DNA from 2 places in the Sphingopyxis sp. GW821-FHT12F08 genome. Region 1 is predicted to be linked to the other one. Evidence: predicted binding sites of a transcription regulator. Region 1 holds the regulator's gene; the other holds the start of a gene.

Region 1 (4,184 bases):
GCCGCGACCACCGGCCCCACGGGGGTCGAGATGGAGGCGCTCACCGCCGCCTCGGTCGCGCTGCTCACCCTCTACGACATGGCGAAGGCGCTCGACCGCGCGATGGTGCTCGGCGACATCCGCCTCCTCGAAAAGAGCGGCGGGCGCTCGGGCGACTGGTCGGCAGCATGAGCAAATTGCTCCCGGTCGAGGAAGCGCAGGCGCGGTTGCTCGCGCTCCGCGGCCCGCTCCCGCCGGAAAAAGTCGCTTTCTCCGAATCGCTTGGCCGCTATCTTCCAGAAGATATCTTCGCGCAGCGCGACCAGCCGGCCGCGCCGCTGTCGGCGATGGACGGCTATGCGATCCGCTTCGCTGACCTGCCCGGCCCGTGGACGGTCACCGGCGAAGTCGCGGCGGGCGCCGCCCCCGCCGCGCCCGTCGGCCCCGGCCAGGCGATGCGCATCTTCACCGGCGCGATCCTTCCGGACGGCGCCGACACCGTGCTGATCCAGGAAGATGTCGCCGTCGACGGCGCCACGCTGACGCGCACCGACCCGGGACCGGCGCTGTCCGGCCAGCATGTCCGCGACCGCGCCGGCGATTTCGCCGCCGGGACCGCGCTGCTCGCCGCGGGCACCCGCCTGACCCCCGGCGCGATCGCGGCGGCGATCATGGGTGGCGCGGCGCAGCTCGCGGTCGGCGCCCGCCCACGCGTCGCGATCCTCACCACCGGCGACGAGCTCGTCCCGCCCGGCCGCGCGCTCGCGCCGGGGCAGATCCCCGATAGCAATGGCCCGATGCTCGCTGCGATGCTCACCGCCGAACCCGCGGTCGTCGGCCTGCCGCTCCACATCCGCGACGACCGCGAGACTCTTGCCAAAGTTTTGAAAGACTTGGCGCGACGCCACGACGTCATCGTCACCGTCGGCGGCGCCTCGGTCGGCGATCACGACCATGTCCGCGGCGCGCTTGAGGATGCCGGTGGGCGCCTCGATTTCTGGAAGATCGCGATGCGCCCCGGCAAGCCGCTGATCGCCGGGACGGTCGGCGACGCGCTGCTGCTCGGCCTGCCCGGCAACCCGTCGTCGGCCTTCGTCACCGCGATCCTGTTCCTGATCCCGCTCGTCCGCCACCTCGCCGGCGCTGTCGCCCCGCTCCCCCAACTCCGCCACGCGCCGCTGCTCGCCCCGCTCGGCGCGGGCGGAAAGCGGCGCGACTATCTGCGCGCGCGGCTCCTCGATGGGCGTCTCTCGGTCTTCGACAGCCAGGACAGCGGCCGGACCTTTCCGCTCGCCGCCGCGACCGCGCTGGTCCTGCGCGAGATCGACGCCGCGCCGCGCGCTGCGGGCGAGGTCGCGGCCTATATCGACATCGCTTGACAAGTCCCGCTCTGTTCCACTATCGTTCTCCTTATGTCCGAAACCGGCACCATGGAGAACGCCCGATGTTGACCGCCAAGCAGCATGAACTGCTCCACTTCATCCAGCAAAAGCTCGACGCGAGCGGCATTTCGCCCTCGTTCGAGGAGATGAAGGAGGCGCTGGGCCTCAAGTCCAAGTCGGGAATCCACCGCCTTATCAGCGCCCTGGAGGAACGCGGTTTCCTCCGCCGCCTCCCCAATCGCGCCCGCGCGCTCGAGGTGGTCAAGCTGCCCGAGGGCGGCAAGGCGGCTGTGCGGGGCGATAGCAACAATGTCGTGCCGCTGCGCAAGCCCGCCCCCGCGCTGCGCCCGATCGCCGCGAACGATGTCATCTCGGTGCCGCTGCACGGCAAGATCGCCGCGGGCGTGCCGATCGAGGCGTTCGAGGATCACAATAATCTCGCGGTCCCCGCCGCGCTGCTCGGCGCGGGCGAACATTATGCGCTCGAAGTCTCGGGCGACTCGATGGTCGAGGCGGGAATCTTCGACGGCGACTATGCGCTGATCCAGAAAGCGAGCACCGCGCGCGAGGGCGACATCGTCGTCGCGCTCGTCGACGGGCAGGACGCGACGCTCAAATATTTCCGCCGCGAGGGCAAGATGATCCGCCTCGACCCCGCGAACAGCGCCTATGAACCGCAGCGCTACGAGGCCGAGCGCGTCATCGTGCAGGGGAAATTGTCGGGACTGCTTCGTCGTTACCACTGACCTGCGGCGGGCGGCGCCAGGGATGCTCGTCGCCCGTGCGTAACGTCGCGACCGCGCGCGGACGGTCGCGCAGATAGAGCGCGAGGCCGCCGGTTTCGGCCAAGCTGTCGCGGTCGATCGTCAGCCAGCGCCCCACGCATTCGCGCGGCAGCCAGCGGTCGCTGATCACCACATCGGCCGCTGCGCACGCCGGCGCCATCTCGGCGCCCTCGATCCGGTCGCGTCCGCGCGCCGCGAGGATGATGCGCTCGCGCTGGGTCCAGCGGCAGAAGTCGCGGTTGCACACCACATGGTCGAGATCCGCCAGCACGCCGAGCGGGGCGTCGATCCCCGCCGCCTCGGCGACCGAATCGCGCACATAATCGCCCGCGCGGTCGCGCAGCAGCGCATAGTCGCCACCCGGCAGCGCCGCCGCGACATGCTTGCCGTCGCTCGTCACCAGCAGATCGGGGCGCGGCTGGACAAGCAGCACCGCCATGCCGGCTAGCAAAGGCACGATGCCCCAGCGCCGCCACCCGGTCTGCCACAGCAATAGCCACAGCCCGCCGAACACCGCGAGGCCGAACCCCCAGGGCGGAAACACCGGCAGCGTCGCCACCGCACCCGGCGCATCGGCGACGAGATGCGCCAGCCAGATCAGCAGCTTCAGCGCCTGTTCGGCGACCCACCAGAAAGGCGCGCCGAGCCCGACCGCGTCGAACAGCAACGCCAGCGCCTCCGCGGGCATGATCACGAAAGTGGTGAGCGGGATCGCGACGACATTGGCGAGCGCGCCGTAGAGCCCCGCCTTGTGGAAATGGAACAAAGCGATCGGCGCCAGCGCGACTTCGACCACCAGCCCGGTGATCAGCAGGCCGACGATCCCGCGGCCAAGCCGCAACGGCCAGCCCTCTTCGCGCCGCGCCATGAACCGCTGCATCCACCGCCCCTCGTGCAGCGCGACGATCGCGGTGATCGCGGCGAAGCTCAGCTGGAAGCTCGGACCAGCGAGCGCCTCGGGCCGCCATAGCAGCACGATGAGCGCGCCCGCGGCGACAAGCCGCAAGGTCAGCGCCTCGCGCCCGAGCAGGATCGCGACGAGTACCAGCAGCGCAGCGATGAACGAGCGCAGGGTCGGCACCTCGGCCCCCGCGAGCAAAGTATAGCCGCCCCCCACCAGCGCCGCGGCCGCCGCGGCGAGCGGCAGCACATAGCCGCCGAGCGCCAGCCGCCTGCTCAAACCCAGCAGCCGCATCGCGAGCAGCATCGCGAAGCCCACGACCGCGGTCACGTGCAGCCCGCTGATCGACAACAGGTGCGCGAGCCCGCTCCGCCGCATCGCCTCCTCGTCGGCGGGGTCGATCGCACCGCGGTCGCCCGCGACCAGCGCCGCGGCGATTCCGCCCGCCGATCCGTCGACCTGCGCATGGATATGACTGCTGAGCCGCGCGCGCAGCGTCTGCTCGCCCTGCCCCGCGCCGCGCGCGCGCCGCACCTCGCCCAGCACCGTCCCGACCGCGCCGAGCCGGTCGAACCAGGCGCGCTGGGCGAAATCATAGCCGCCGGGCAGGCTCGCCGCCGGCGGCGGCATCAGCCGCGCGCGCAGCCCGACCGCCTCGCCCGGCGCGATTCCCGCGCCCTGCACCCCGTCCGCGGTCAGCCGTACGCGCGGTGGCAGGTCGGGCCGGCCGTGCGGGCGGACGATCAGCCGCACCTGCGCCTTTGCCGGCAGCGGCTCGACGCTTTCGACCACGCCCGAAAATTGCGTGACCACCGGCGCCGCGAGCACCGGCGCCTCGACCCACAGCGCGCGGCCCCAGATCAGCAGCATCCCCGCCGCGGCCACGGCGCAGCCGACGACGAGCATGCGCCCCGCACGGCGCTGCCATCCCGCGAGCAGCCCCGCGAGCGCCAGCGCCGCAAGCGCCAGCAACAGCGCGATCCAGTGCATTTGGGTGGGCAGCGCGAACCAGGCCGCGATCCCGGCCCCCAGCATCACCGGCAGCCACAGCGCGATCCGCTCGCGCTCGGCGTCGAGCCGCGCCTCGATCGCTCCGGACAGCCGGGCGGCGGCCGCCGCGACCGCCGCACCAATGGG
Region 2 (4,184 bases), on a different contig from region 1:
GCCGGTGCCCGGCACCTCGACGTCGACCTCAAGCAATCCCGACACGTCATAGGTGAAGCGCACGTCGATCCCGATATGCCCGCGATGGTCGCGCGGCAGCGGCACGTCAAGCTGCCCCAGCTTGACGTTCTGCGCGACGAAGCGCGATTCGCCCTGATAGATGCCGAAGGTCACGCTCTGCTGCGCGGCGTCGAGCGGCGAATAGACCTCGCTGCGGCTCGCCGGAATCACCGTGTTGCGCTCGATGATCGGCGAGAAGAGCCCTGTGGTGATCTTGCCGGTCGCGTCGCGGTGCCCGGTGTCGACCCCCAGGGTGAAGGGGCAGACGTCGGTCAGGCGGATCTCCTTCAGCGCCGCGTCGCGGCTCTTCAGCCCCGCCTGCACCGCGGCGCCCAGCGCGATCGCATGGTCGGGGTTGATCTGGGCATTGGGAAAGCGCCCGAACATCCGCGTCACCGCGCGGCGCACCAGCGGCATCCGCGTCGCGCCGCCGACCATCACGATTTCGGACAGTCCCTCGGCGCGGACGTTGCCGTCGCGCAGCGCGCGCAGCACCGGGTCGCGCAGCCGGTCGATCAGCGGCTGCGCGCGTGCCTCGAAATCCTCGCCGGTCACCTCGCATTCAAAGGCCTCGCCCTTCCACACGATCTGGAACGGCGCGCGGTCGGCGTCGCTCAGCGCCCGGCGCGTGCGCTCGGCGGCGGCGCGCAGCACCTCGTCGAGCATCGCCGCCTCGCCCGCCTTGGCCTTCAGCGCGTCGCCCAGCGCGTCCTTCGCCAGCGCGACGATCGCGGCGTTGAAATCCTCGCCGCCCAGCCGGTTGTCGCCCGCCGAGGCGCGGACCTCGATCACCCCGTCGAAAATCTCGACCAGCGAGACGTCGAAGGTCCCGCCGCCGAGGTCGAACACCAGGAACGGCCGCTCCTCCTCGAGCTCGTGGATGCCATAGGCGAGCGCCGCCGCGGTCGGCTCGTTGATCAGCCGCTCGACATCGAGCCCGGCAAGCTCGCCCGCGCGCCGCGTCGCCTTGCGCTGGCGGTCGTTGAAGTAAGCGGGGACAGTGACGATCGCACCGGTGACCTTCTCGCCCAGAAACGCCTCGGCGTCGGCCTTCAGCGACTGCAGCACCATCGCCGACAATTCCTCGGGCCGGTAACGCCGCCTGCCGAGCCGCGCTTCCTCGACCGTGCCCATCCGCCGCTTGAAGATCGTCGCGGTCGCCTCGGGGTGCGTCGCCTGTCGCTCGCGCGCCGCGAGGCCGACGAGCAAGGCGCCGTCGTCGCCGACGCTCACCGCCGAGGGGGTCAGCAGGTCGCCGAGCGCGTTGGGAATCAGCACCGGCGCCCCGTCCTGCCACACCGCGACGGCGCTGTTCGTCGTGCCGAGATCGATCCCCACCAGCATAAGTCTTTGTCCCCCAAGGCGCTTGTCCGCGCAGCACCGGTTAGAGGGTGGCGCGGCGGTTGAAAAGCGGCTCGCACCACATCTTGTGCCGGGCGGAAAAAATTTTGGGCGCGGCGCGTCGGCTTGCCGATCGGCGAACGCGGCGGAAAGCCGCCACTTCACCCCGTGAGGCGTGCCCGGCGAGCGACGAAACGAATCGGAATAGCGACGAACCGAGTCGTCAATCTGTCATTTACCGTCTTGCGTCTCTCCGCCGACGTGGCACTATAGATGGTGGGTCGACCGAGGGGGCACCCCAATAATTAGTATTTGGCCGAAAGTGGCGGATTTCCGCCGCCCATCCCATATGGGCGGAGGAAAGAGCCTCCTGCGCCCAAAAAAGATGCCCTTGGACGTCGATAAAATGCTAAGACTGGGACTTCGTCCTGAGTCGAACAAGACAGGAACAAAACGCGCCGCGTGCGCGTTGAATCGGGGGCGAATGAGCATGGATTTTCGGGAAACGGACCGGGTGGAGACGAGCGACGTGGCGACGATGGAATTAGCGAAGAACGAGGCTCCGGTGGCAACCGAATCGACCGGCGAATCGAAGGGTGATTCGGCGCCCGCGGCCGCCAAGCTCAACGACGGCGGCGAGGCGAAGGTCCACGCGCGCCGCTTCGCCATCCAGACCGTGCGTGACCGCGACGCGCTCCTCACCGACTTCGGCAAGGAAACGCTCGAGGACCGCTACCTGCTGCCCGGCGAATCCTATCAGGACCTCTTCGCGCGCGTCGCCGACGCCTATGCCGACGACCAGGATCACGCCCAGCGGCTCTACGACTATATCTCGAAGCTGTGGTTCATGCCCGCGACTCCGGTGCTCTCGAACGGCGGCACCGGCCGCGGCCTGCCGATCAGCTGCTATCTGAACTCGGTCGACGACAGCCTCGAGGGCATCGTCGGCACATGGAACGAGAATGTCTGGCTCGCCAGCCGCGGCGGCGGCATCGGCACTTACTGGGGCGCGGTGCGCGGCATCGGCGAACCCGTCGGCCTCAACGGCAAGACCAGCGGCATCATCCCCTTCGTCCGCGTGATGGACAGCCTGACCCTCGCGATTTCGCAGGGCAGCCTCCGCCGCGGTTCGGCCGCCTGCTACCTCGACGTCTCGCACCCCGAGATCGAGGAGTTCCTCGAGGTCCGCAAACCCTCGGGCGACTTCAACCGCAAGGCATTGAACCTCCACCACGGCGTGCTGATCACCGACGAGTTCATGGAGGCCGTCCGCGACGGCAGTGAATTCAACCTGCGCAGCCCCAAGGACAACAGCGTCCGCGGCACCGTCGACGCGCGCGGCCTGTTCCAGAAGCTCGTCGAAACGCGCCTCGCGACCGGCGAGCCCTACATCATCTTCATCGACCAGGTGAACCGCATGATGCCCAAGCATCATCGCGACCTGGGGCTGAAGGTCACCACCTCGAACCTCTGCTCGGAAATCACCCTCCCCACCGGCCGCGACCATCTCGGCAACGATCGCACCGCGGTCTGCTGCCTCTCGTCGCTCAATCTCGAAACCTGGGACGAGTGGAACGGCGACAAGCTGTTCATCGAGGATGTCATGCGCATGCTCGACAATGTCCTGCAGGACTATATCGACCGCGCCCCGCCCGAAATGGCGCGCGCCAAATATAGCGCCAGCCGCGAACGCTCGGTCGGCCTCGGCGTCATGGGCTTCCACAGCTTCCTCCAGGCGCGCGGCCTGCCGTTTGAGGGCGCGATGGCGAAATCGTCGAACCTGCGCGTCTTCAAGCATATCCGCGCGCAGGTCGACCAGGCGTCGATGCTGCTCGCCAACGAGCGCGGCCCCTGCCCCGACGCCGCCGACCAGGGCGTGATGGAGCGCTTCAGCTGCAAGATGGCGATCGCGCCGACCGCGTCGATTTCGATCATCTGCGGCGGCACCAGCGCGTGCATCGAGCCGATCCCGGCGAACATCTACACGCACAAGACGCTCTCGGGCAGCTTCTCGATCCGCAACCCGCACCTCGAGGCTTTGCTCGTCGACAAGGCGAAGAACAGCGACGCGATCTGGAACTCGATCCTCGAACGCGGCGGCAGCGTCCAGCACCTCGACTTCCTGACCCAGGACGAAAAGGACTGTTTCAAGACCAGCTTCGAGATCGACCAGCGCTGGCTCCTCGAACTCGCCGCCGATCGCACGCCGTACATCGACCAGGCGGCGTCGCTGAACCTGTTCATCCCCGCCGACGTCGAGAAGTGGGATCTGCTCATGCTCCACTATCGCGCGTGGGAACTCGGCATCAAGTCGCTCTATTATCTGCGGTCCAAGTCGGTGCAGCGCGCCGGCTTCGCGGGCGGGGTCGAGGCCGACAACACCGCCGAAGCCCCGGTGTACGAGCTGCAGACCACCGATTATGACGAATGTCTGGCCTGTCAGTAATGCATAAAACCCCTCTCCCCTTGTGGGAGAGGGAATGAAGTTCGAACGCAAGGATAGACTGATGCCGCTGCTAGAATCCCGCAAGACCTACAAGCCCTTCGAATATCCCTGGGCGTTCGATTTCTGGAAACGCCAGCAGCAGATCCACTGGGTGCCCGAGGAAGTGCCGCTGGGCGAGGATTGCCGCGACTGGGCGCAGAAGATTTCGGACCATGAACGCAACCTGCTGACGCAGATCTTCCGCTTCTTCACCCAGGCCGACATCGAGGTGCAGGATTGCTACCACGAAAAATACGGCCGCGTGTTCAAGCCGACCGAGATCAAGATGATGCTGACC

What was found. Region 1 encodes LexA, which represses DNA repair genes until DNA is damaged. Its sites were predicted from a motif close to GTTCCNCNCTTGTTCT; they were not measured.
Region 2: AC1RNQ_RS00285 (ribonucleoside-diphosphate reductase subunit alpha) is a predicted target of LexA. The motif match lies at 1,836-1,851, and genes of this name have one in related genera.

What each region holds. Positions count from the first base shown of each region.
Region 1 is NZ_JBXAQA010000003.1:384,536-388,719, reverse strand. It holds gene moaC (cyclic pyranopterin monophosphate synthase MoaC) at 1-171, shown strand, start outside; gene AC1RNQ_RS10735 (molybdopterin molybdotransferase MoeA) at 168-1,358, shown strand; gene lexA (transcriptional repressor LexA) at 1,424-2,107, shown strand; gene AC1RNQ_RS10725 (ComEC/Rec2 family competence protein) at 2,061-4,184, opposite strand, start outside.
Region 2 is NZ_JBXAQA010000001.1:68,121-72,304, forward strand. It holds gene AC1RNQ_RS00280 (Hsp70 family protein) at 1-1,404, opposite strand, end outside; gene AC1RNQ_RS00285 (ribonucleoside-diphosphate reductase subunit alpha) at 1,892-3,847, shown strand; gene AC1RNQ_RS00290 (ribonucleotide-diphosphate reductase subunit beta) at 3,909-4,184, shown strand, end outside.